Regions from separate parts of the Kitasatospora sp. NPDC001132 genome, predicted to be linked through region 1. Evidence: riboswitches for the same ligand, from Rfam matches in the RefSeq annotation. Region 1 holds a riboswitch; the other holds the start of a gene.
The links. Region 1 has a riboswitch for cyclic di-AMP ahead of ACWDBE_RS17045 (transglycosylase family protein). Riboswitches for the same ligand answer to the same signal wherever they lie in the genome.

Region 1 (4,406 bases):
GGCCATCCCGTTGTAGGTGTCGTACGAACCGTTCGTGTCCTGCGAGTCGTGCATAGAAGTCTCCCGAAGAGCTCCGGAGTTGTCGTCCAGCGCGGCGCCCCCGGCACCGCCGAAACGAACGGACCGGCCCCGTACCGGTCCGGCACAACGCCTCACTTGACGCGATGATAGCTGCAGTGCACGTGCATCAGCACGAGACATTGCAGGTGCACGAGGCCTTTTATTCGCAGGCGCGAACTCTTCACGGACCCTTCTCCTGACGGTACGTAAACGGACATAGCCGATGGAATCGCCGGGTTCGCGATAACCGGCCGTGAGCACTTCCCCGCCGAATGTTGATCTTCGAATGCCGGGAGTCGCGCGCCCGTGACCCTCAGTCAAACCACCCCTGTGCTGTGAGACATCTCACGCGCCCCGGGTGCAACGCCCGCCCCTCGGATCACGTCGAGGCAACCACGGGCGACCGTACGGGGGTTGGGCGAAGAATGTCCGGATTGTAGGCAAAGCGCCCGGACCGGCGCCGAGGACGCGCCGGGTCCGCACCGCGCTCGCGTGAATCCCGCACGGCAGCCGACTGCAAGCCTGACGGGCAGATGTCCTACGATCTCCGGCATGAGCACCGCAGCCATCCCGGGCGCGCCACTGCCCGTCCGCACTCCAGGCTCCCGTGCGCGGGGGCGCCACCGTCGTCCCGAGCGCCCCGAGATCCCGGCCGGCGCCCCGGCCCTGGTGCTCGCCGTGCCCGCGACCGCCGGGCCCGAGTCCCGCTCGGTCGTCGAGGAGCTGCTCTCGATCGTCCGCACCGAGCAGAACGGCGTCCAGACCGCGGTCGGCTACCTCCCGGGTGACGGCACCGAGGGCGCGGACGGCGAGGACCGCACCGTGGCCGAGCTGCTGACCCTGGCCGCCGAGGCCGGGCTTCCGATGCCCGTCCTGGTGCCGCTGGTGCCCGGCCCGCACACCTTCCTGACCGAGCTTCACGCGCTCGCCGCCGAGTACGGCGCGCCCGTCACCGACCCGCTGGGCCCGCACCCGCTGCTGGCCGAGGCCGTGCACGTCCGGCTGTCCGAGGCCGGGCTGGCCCGGGCCGACCGCGCCCGGCTGTTCGCCATCGCGACCGCCGCGGACGGCGTGGTGCTGACCACCGTCGGCGGCGAGGACGCTGCCGCCGCGGCCGGCATCACCGGCGTGCTGCTGGCCGCCCGACTGGCCGTGCCGGTCGTCGCCGCCGCGCTCGACGTGCCCGGCTCGGTGGCCGCGGCCGTCAACCACCTCAAGGAGACCGGCTCGCAGCGCCCGGCGCTGGCCCCGCTGGTGATCGGCCCGGAGGCGGACTCCGAGCTGCTCGCCACCGCCGCCGAGGAGACCGGCTGCCCGTCGGCCGCGCCGCTGGGCTCGTACCCGTCGGTCGGCCAGCTGATCGCCTCCACGTACCTGGCCGCGCTGCCCACGCCGTCCCCGGAGGACCTGGCGCGGGCCGAGGCGGAGGCGGCGGCCGCCGCCGAGGCCGAGGGGGTCACGGAGGGTGCTCGCGGCGCCCACGCGGCCGCCGAGGCGCCCGCCGGGCAGTAGTTCGACTCCGCGCGCCGCTCGGCGCGCTCCGAAGGGCCCGGAACGGCTTGCGTTCCGGGCCCTTCGCTCTATCCCTCCCACCGCCCGCGCGTCGTCCCTCCCGGATCGCCCCTCCCGCGTCACCCTCCCGCCCGGATGCGGACGGCAATGACGACGATGACGCGAAAAATAGCGCGGAATGTCCGTTCTGGTGGCATTTGAAAGGGAATAGGGAGCGCAGGCCCAGGTGTTCGAATCGCGCCCACTCCCCCACCGCCAGGGTGCGCCGGCTCCGCGACTCGGCGCGGTGTCACATCAGCTCTGAGGTGGAGCCAGTTGTCGACTTCAGCAACGGCATTGCCCGAAAACGATCATTTACGATCATGGATGGCGGCAATTTTGGCAGTTCCCACTAAACCGTGATGCGCATCACAGTGGTTTGCAGTTTGAACTTGAGTCTGATTAACGTGCTCCCCGTTCGTGACCACACGAACCCGGTTCATCCGCAACGCCGAGTCCTGCCGTCGGATGTCCTGGCAGCGCGAAAACGCACCACGGCAGGAGCGGGGGACCCACAGGTAAGTCGCCCCGGACCGGTCTGCGGAACGGTCCAGGGCTAGGGGTGAAGCCGCGCCCACCGGCGCGGCCGGGCAACTCCAGCCCGAATCCGACAGCTCACCTCGCAGGCGTGGGAGAGGACTCCGTCTTCATGCTGCCCACCAACGGCACCAGCCTGCCCGGCCGAACCCGCCGCGTGATCGCCGCCCTCGGCGTCGCGGGCGTCGGCCTCACCGTCCCCTGCCTCACCCCGGGCACCGCCTCGGCCGCCTCCGTCGCCACCTGGGACAAGGTCGCCCAGTGCGAGAGCGGCGGCAACTGGAGCATCAACACCGGCAACGGCTTCTACGGCGGCCTCCAGTTCACCTCCAGCACCTGGTCCGCCTTCGGCGGCACCGCCTACGCGACGCGCGCCGACCTGGCCACCAAGGACCAGCAGATCGCGATCGCCGAGAAGGTCCTCGCCTCGCAGGGCCCGGGTGCCTGGCCCGTCTGCTCCGTCAAGGCCGGCCTGGCCAAGGGCGGCACCCCGGCCGCCGTCGACACCTCGGCGGGCTCGGCCACGGGCTCGACCCCTTCCAAGCCCGCCGCGCCCGTCCAGAGCGCCAAGCCGGCCACTCCGGCCGCGACGCCCCAGGCCCCCGCCGCGAAGCCCGCCGCGCCCGCCCAGGACGGCGCGCAGGCCACCGCCTCCGGCAACCGCGGCGACTGGGTCCAGAAGCGTCAGCAGCAGGCCCAGGGCGGCGACTACACCGTGGTCGAGGGCGACTGGCTGTCCTCGATCGCCGACCAGCACAATGTGCGGGGCGGCTGGCAGCGGCTGTACGAGCTCAACCGCGGCACCCTGACCGAGGGCCCGGACACCATCTACCCGGGCCAGCAGCTGTCCTTCGGCGGTGCGACCGGCTCGGACTCCACCGGGTCCGACCGCTCCCAGAAGTCCGGCCAGTCCGCGAACGGCGGTGCCGTGAACGCCCAGCCGACCGCGCAGACCCCGGCCCCGGCCGCCAAGCCGGCCGCCAAGCCCGCGCCGCAGGCCCAGACCCAGGCTCCGGCCGCCACTGGCAGCATGGCCGCCGCGGTCGCCTTCGCCGAGTCGAAGGTCGGTCAGGCGTACGTCTACGGTGGCACCGGCAACGGCGGCTGGGACTGCTCCGGTCTGACCCAGGCCGCGCTGCGCGCCGCGGGCATCTCCGTCCCGCGCGTCGCCGCCGACCAGGCCGCCGCCAGCACCCACGTCTCGCTGGACAGCCTCAAGCCGGGCGACCTGCTGTTCTGGTCCAACAACGGCAAGGACTCCGGCGTCTACCACGTCGCGATCTACGTCGGCAACGGCAAGTACGTCGAGGCCGCCAACCCGAGCTCGGGCGTCCGCGAGCAGAGCATCGCCAACTGGGCCCCGGACTTCGCCGGCCGGGTCTGAGAACGGCGCGCAGTCGGACAGCCGACGGGCCTCAGGTAACAGGTAACAGGTAACAGATTTCATCATCTGTCAGCTGTCGCCCGAACGCTGACCACCCACCGCCCCCGGGGAGAGTCTGGTCGCTCTCCCCGGGGGTTCCGACGTACCTCCGGCCATATCCCCGTGGTGGATCCCCGCTCCAACGGGCATGCTGCTGCTCTGCACCCGAGGACACCCGAGGAGGAGTCCACATGGCCCAGGTCACCGTCACCCTCGACGCGAACCTCGCGATCGACGTGATGATGCTCTCCGGCACCAAGAACCCCCAGGACGCCGTCGAACTGGTCCTGCGCGACTACCTGGCCCGCGGCCGCCGCACCGAGACCCGGACCGGCGACGCGACCGACGGGCACTGCCTGACCGCCGACGGGCCGACCACCCAGGAGGGCTGACCACCCGACGGCCGCCACGACCACCGACGGCCGCCACGACCGGCCGCGCGCACGCCGAAGGGCCCCGGAGGGCAACCGCCCTCCAGGGCCCGTACGTCGGCCGCGGCCGCCGGCGCTCAGCGCGCGCAGGCCCCCGTGGACCCGCGCATCACCAGCTCCGGCTGGAACATGAACTCGCCCCGCTGGGCGGCGTTTCCGCCGACCTCCTCCAGCAGCGCGTCGACCGCCGCCGTGGCCATCGCCTCGACCGGCTGGCGGATCGTGGTCAGCGGCGGCTCGGTGAAGGCGATCAGCGGCGAGTCGTCGAACCCGACCACCGACACGTCCTGCGGCACCGACAGCCCGCGCTGGCGCACCGCCCGGATCGCCCCGAGCGCCATCATGTCGCTCCCGCAGACGATCGCCGTGCAGCCCTTGTCGAGCAGCGCGCCGGCCGCCGCGTG
Region 2 (4,406 bases), on a different contig from region 1:
GAGCGTGCGGCGGGTCTGGTCCAGCTCGGCGAGCTTGCCGGCCGCCTCGGTGCGGCGCTGGTCGAGCCGGCGCTGCCGGGTGACCAGCTCGTGCAGGGTCTCCTGCTGGCGCGCGGCGGCCTGCCCCAGGGTGCGGGCGCGGACCAGGTAGCCCTCCGGGTCGGACGAGAGGAACAGCTGGGCGGTCTGGGCCATTCCGCCACCGCGGTACTCGGCCCCGGCCACTGTCGCCAGGTCGCCGCGCAGTTCGTTGAGCTGGTCCTGGGCGATGGCGATCTCGCCCTGGAGGATCGTGGTCTCGCCCTGGAGCCGCCGCTGGGCCTCCTGCGCCGCGTTCGCCTTCTCGGAGGCCTGCTCGGCCTCGTCGTACAGCTGCTCGACCTGCGTCCTGACGTCCTGACGATCGCCCGGGTCCGGGCTGTCCGGCGCGGCCTGGGCGCGGCCTCCGGCGGCCACGCCCAGCGCGGTGGCGGCGGCCGCGGTCAGCACCAGCGCCCGGGTGAGCAGTTGGGAACGGCGGTGCACGGGCATGGCGGCAGCGGCTCCAATCCTGCGGCGCGGCCCCGCCGCCGCACCGGGACGGGCGGCCGTCGAGCGGGAGTCCGGTGGCAGACGTTAGCGAGTCCGGGCAAGCGAGTCCAAACCCTTCCCAACCCGAATATTCGACCCCTAATCGGACATCAGCTCGACCCGCCGGAAAAGCCGCAGGCCCGGCCTTCCCTGGGGAAGACCGGGCCCGGAGGCGTCCGAGCGGGGATCAGACCCGCACGATGGAGGTCAGCGGCATGTTGCCGACCGCCTCGTAGCGCACCGACGCACCCGGCTTGGGAGCGTGCAGCACCTGGCCGTTGCCGGCGTAGATGCCGACGTGGTGGGCGTCGCTGTAGAAGATCAGCAGGTCGCCGGGCTGGGCCTGGGAGATGTCCGAGCCGATCCGGGTGCCGGCCCCGGCCTGCGCCTGCGAGGTGCGCGGCAGCGACACCCCGGCCTGGTTGAACGCCCAGACCATCAGGCCGGAGCAGTCGAAGGAGCCCGGGCCGGTGGCGCCCCAGACGTACGGGCTGCCGACCTTGGACGCGGCGTACGAGAGGGCGGCGGCACCGCGCGAGCTGCCCGCGGCCACCTTCACCGGAGCGGCGGTCGAGCCGGTCGCCAGGTTGCCGCGGCTGTTGTCGCGCGAGGCGCGGTCGGCCTGCTGCTGCTGCGCCTGGGCGGCGTCGGCCTTGGCCTTGGCGTCGGCCGCGGCCTTCTCCTCGGCCTGGCGCAGCGCCTGGCGGTCCTGCTCGGTCAGGGTGTTGAGCAGGTCCTGGGCCGCCTTCAGCTTGCCCTGGACCTCGTCCTTGGAGGCCTTCAGCTGCTGGGTGGTCGACTCCAGCTCGGCGAGCTTGCCCTGGGCCTCGTTGCGGTCCTGGTCGAGCTTGCGCTGCTGCTCCTGGAGCTCCTTCAGCTGCCCCTTCTGGGTGCTGCCGGCCTGGTTCAGCGTGCCGGCCTGGCTGAGGAAGTTGTCCGGGCTGGAGGAGAACATCAGCTGGACGGTCGGGGATATGCCCCCGTTGCGGTACTGCTCGCCGGCGATCTCGGCGAGGCCGCCCTGGAGCTCGGTGACCTGGGCCTGCTGACGGGCCACCTGGTCCTGCAGGCCGGAGACCTGCTTCTCCAGCTCCTGCTGCTTGGCCTGGGCGGCGTTGTAGTTCTCGGTCGCGACCTCGGCCTGCTCGTTGAGCTGGTCGACCTGCCCCTTGACCTGTTCCTTGGTCGGCTGCGGGTCCGCGTGGGCACCCTGCGCGGAGAGGACGACGGCCGCCGCGGCGACACCCGTCAGGATCGAGACGCGGGCGCGACCGGCGGGCTTGGGACGACGATGGGACGCCACGAAGGCGGACTCCTTCTTCCTACGTCCGCCTACCGGGTGAGCTGACGGGTTCGGGCCGGAAGCATGCCCTACGACGCCTCACGGCCGTTCCACCGGCCGACCTGGCGCCGATTCACCCCGGAGGAACATGGTTCCCCGGCTCCGCTCCGCAGCGCCCCCGAACACTGGGCTCCCCTGTCGGGCAGTCGCTTCGACCTGCCCCGCTGCCTCGCGAACTCGGCGGTAACCACCGCCGCCACCCTGGCTGGGCGATCGACAGTGCGGTGGTTCGGAGCATGACCCTAGTAACTGAACCGTGATCCGTTCAAATCCTTGTCAGAAAAAAGGCAGAAGATTACCCAAGTTCTTTTGTGAAAATGACCGATGGTGACCACTGGCACACACAAGGCTGATCGGTTCTCAGCATGTGGTCGCGAAAGGGCGGGAAAGCCGAACGCCACCCCCAAGGGAGGGTGGCGCTTTTCACAGGCCCCCGAGGGAGCCCGGCGGGCGTGTCGGACCGTCAGACCCGGCGGATGGTGTTGATCGGCATCGCGTCGGCCTTCATCACCTTCACCACGTCACCGGTGTGCGGCGCGTGGACCACCATGCCGTTGCCGATGTACATCCCGACGTGGTGCATGTCGGAGCCGTAGATCACCAGGTCGCCGGGCTGGGCCTGGTCCAGCGAGGGCACCCGGGTGCCGTAGTGGCCCTGCTCCTGCGAGGTGCGCGGCAGCGAGACGCCCGCCTGCCCGTACGACCAGACCATCAGGCCCGAGCAGTCGAAGGTGGTCGAGCCGGTGGCGCCCCACACGTACGGCGAGCCCTGCTTGCTCATCGCCTTGGCCATCGCCACGGCCGCGTAGCCGCTGGCCGGCGGCAGGCTGCCGAGGTCGACCCGCTCGCTGCCGCGCGAGGCGCGGTCGTCCTGCGCCTGCTGGGCCTTCAGCGCGGCGCGGTCGGCGGCGCTGAGCGAGTTCAGCAGGTCCTGGGCGGCCTTCAGCTTGGTGTTGACGTCCGCCTTGGCCTGATTGAGGTCCTTGGTGGTGGTGTCCAGCGAGGCGAGCACGGCGGCCGCCTCGGCCTTCTCCTGGTCCAGCCGGCGCTGCTGTTCCAGCAGCCCCTTGAGCGCCTCGGCCTGGCTGGTGCTGGCCTGCTGGACGGTCGAGGCCTTCTCCAGGTAGCCGGACGGGTCGGAGGAGAGCATCAGCTGGACGGACGGGTCGATGCCGCCGGAGCGGTACTGATCCCCCGCCACCTCGGCCAGGCCACCCTGGAGCTGGGTCATCTGCTCCTGGCTGCGGGCCACCTGGTCCTGCAGCTGGTCGGCCTGCTTGCGCAGCTGGTCGGCCCGCTCCTTGGCGCCGTTGTACTTCTCCGCCGCCTGCTCCTGCTCCTCCTGGAGCTGGTCGATCTGCGCCTTGACGTCCGCCTTGTTCGGCTGCGGCGCGGCGTGCGCGGCCACCTGGGCGGAGAGGGCGACCGCGGTCGCAGCGGCAGCGGTGAGCACGGAGATCCGCGCGCGGCTCGGCTGCTTGGGACGGCGGTGGGAGGCCAAGGGACCGGCTCCTTCTTCCAGCGGACTCACCTGATGGGATGAGATTCCCGAAAATAGGTTTGACGCCAGACCCTAGTGAAGATCTATCCGTTTTGCCACTCCCCCGATGGCATGAACTCGGCCACCCCACACTGACTCCACAGCCCCCTCACAAGGCCCCGGAACCGCCCCTGACCAGGAATCACACGGAATCGGCCGAGGTCAGGGCCGGGCCAGCCGGTTCAACAGCAGCACCGACGCCACGGGGCGCGCGCCCGCCTTCCGCACGCCCTCCGCGACCTCCCGGTCGGTGGACACCACCACCACCGGACGACCCTGCGGCTCGGCCCGCACCAGACGGCGGATCAGCTCGTCGGCCGTTTCCCCGGTCCGGCTGAACCGCACCCGGACCCCGCGCGGTGGCGCCATGATCACCGGGACGTCCAGGTCCTGCCCGTCGAACACGCAGGTGACCTCCGCCTGGGTGCGCTGAGCCAGCATCGCCAGCCCGCCCAGCAGCCGGATCCGCTGTTGCTCCAGCGGCAGTGCCGGATAGCCGGCCTTGGTCACGTTGTAGCCGTCCACCACCAGGTGGACCTGGGGGATCGCCAGCAGCTGGTCCAGCAGCGCCGGATCGTCCTCGGCCAGCCCGCGCCGGGCCACGTCGTGCGGCGAGGCCGCCCCCGGCACCACCGCCTCCACCAGGTCCGCCGGGCGGATCTGGGAGACCGGCAGCGCCAGCTCCCGCTGCAGACCCTGGGCCGACTGCAGCACGGTGTCGAGCAGCAGCCGCAGCCGCATGTCCTCGACGCTGCGCCCCTCGCGGGCCGACCGGCGGCCCTGCTCGGCCGCGGTCTCCAGTTCGGAGAGCCGGTGCCGGAGCCTGCGCGCCTCGGTCTCGGCAGCGCCGCGCTCGGCCGCGGCCTGCGCCTTCAGGGCCTCCAGCTCACCGCTCACCCGGCGGGTCTCGGCCTGCGCCCGGCGGGTGTCGCTCTCCAGCGACCGCACCTTCTT

Region 2: linked by a shared signal. The riboswitch ahead of ACWDBE_RS04575 (NlpC/P60 family protein) and the one ahead of ACWDBE_RS17045 (transglycosylase family protein) in region 1 are both predicted to bind cyclic di-AMP.

The regions. Positions count from the first base shown of each region.
Region 1 is NZ_JBSFKF010000010.1:276,919-281,324, reverse strand. It holds gene ACWDBE_RS17055 (DUF397 domain-containing protein) at 1-54, opposite strand, end outside; gene ACWDBE_RS17050 (sirohydrochlorin chelatase) at 613-1,572, shown strand; cyclic di-AMP (ydaO/yuaA leader) riboswitch at 2,090-2,253, shown strand; gene ACWDBE_RS17045 (transglycosylase family protein) at 2,240-3,532, shown strand; gene ACWDBE_RS17040 (hypothetical protein) at 3,763-3,963, shown strand; gene ACWDBE_RS17035 (LacI family DNA-binding transcriptional regulator) at 4,080-4,406, opposite strand, start outside.
Region 2 is NZ_JBSFKF010000003.1:36,440-40,845, forward strand. It holds gene ACWDBE_RS04570 (NlpC/P60 family protein) at 1-531, opposite strand, end outside; gene ACWDBE_RS04575 (NlpC/P60 family protein) at 758-1,873, opposite strand; cyclic di-AMP (ydaO/yuaA leader) riboswitch at 1,884-2,037, opposite strand; gene ACWDBE_RS04580 (C40 family peptidase) at 2,376-3,413, opposite strand; gene ACWDBE_RS04585 (NYN domain-containing protein) at 3,615-4,406, opposite strand, start outside.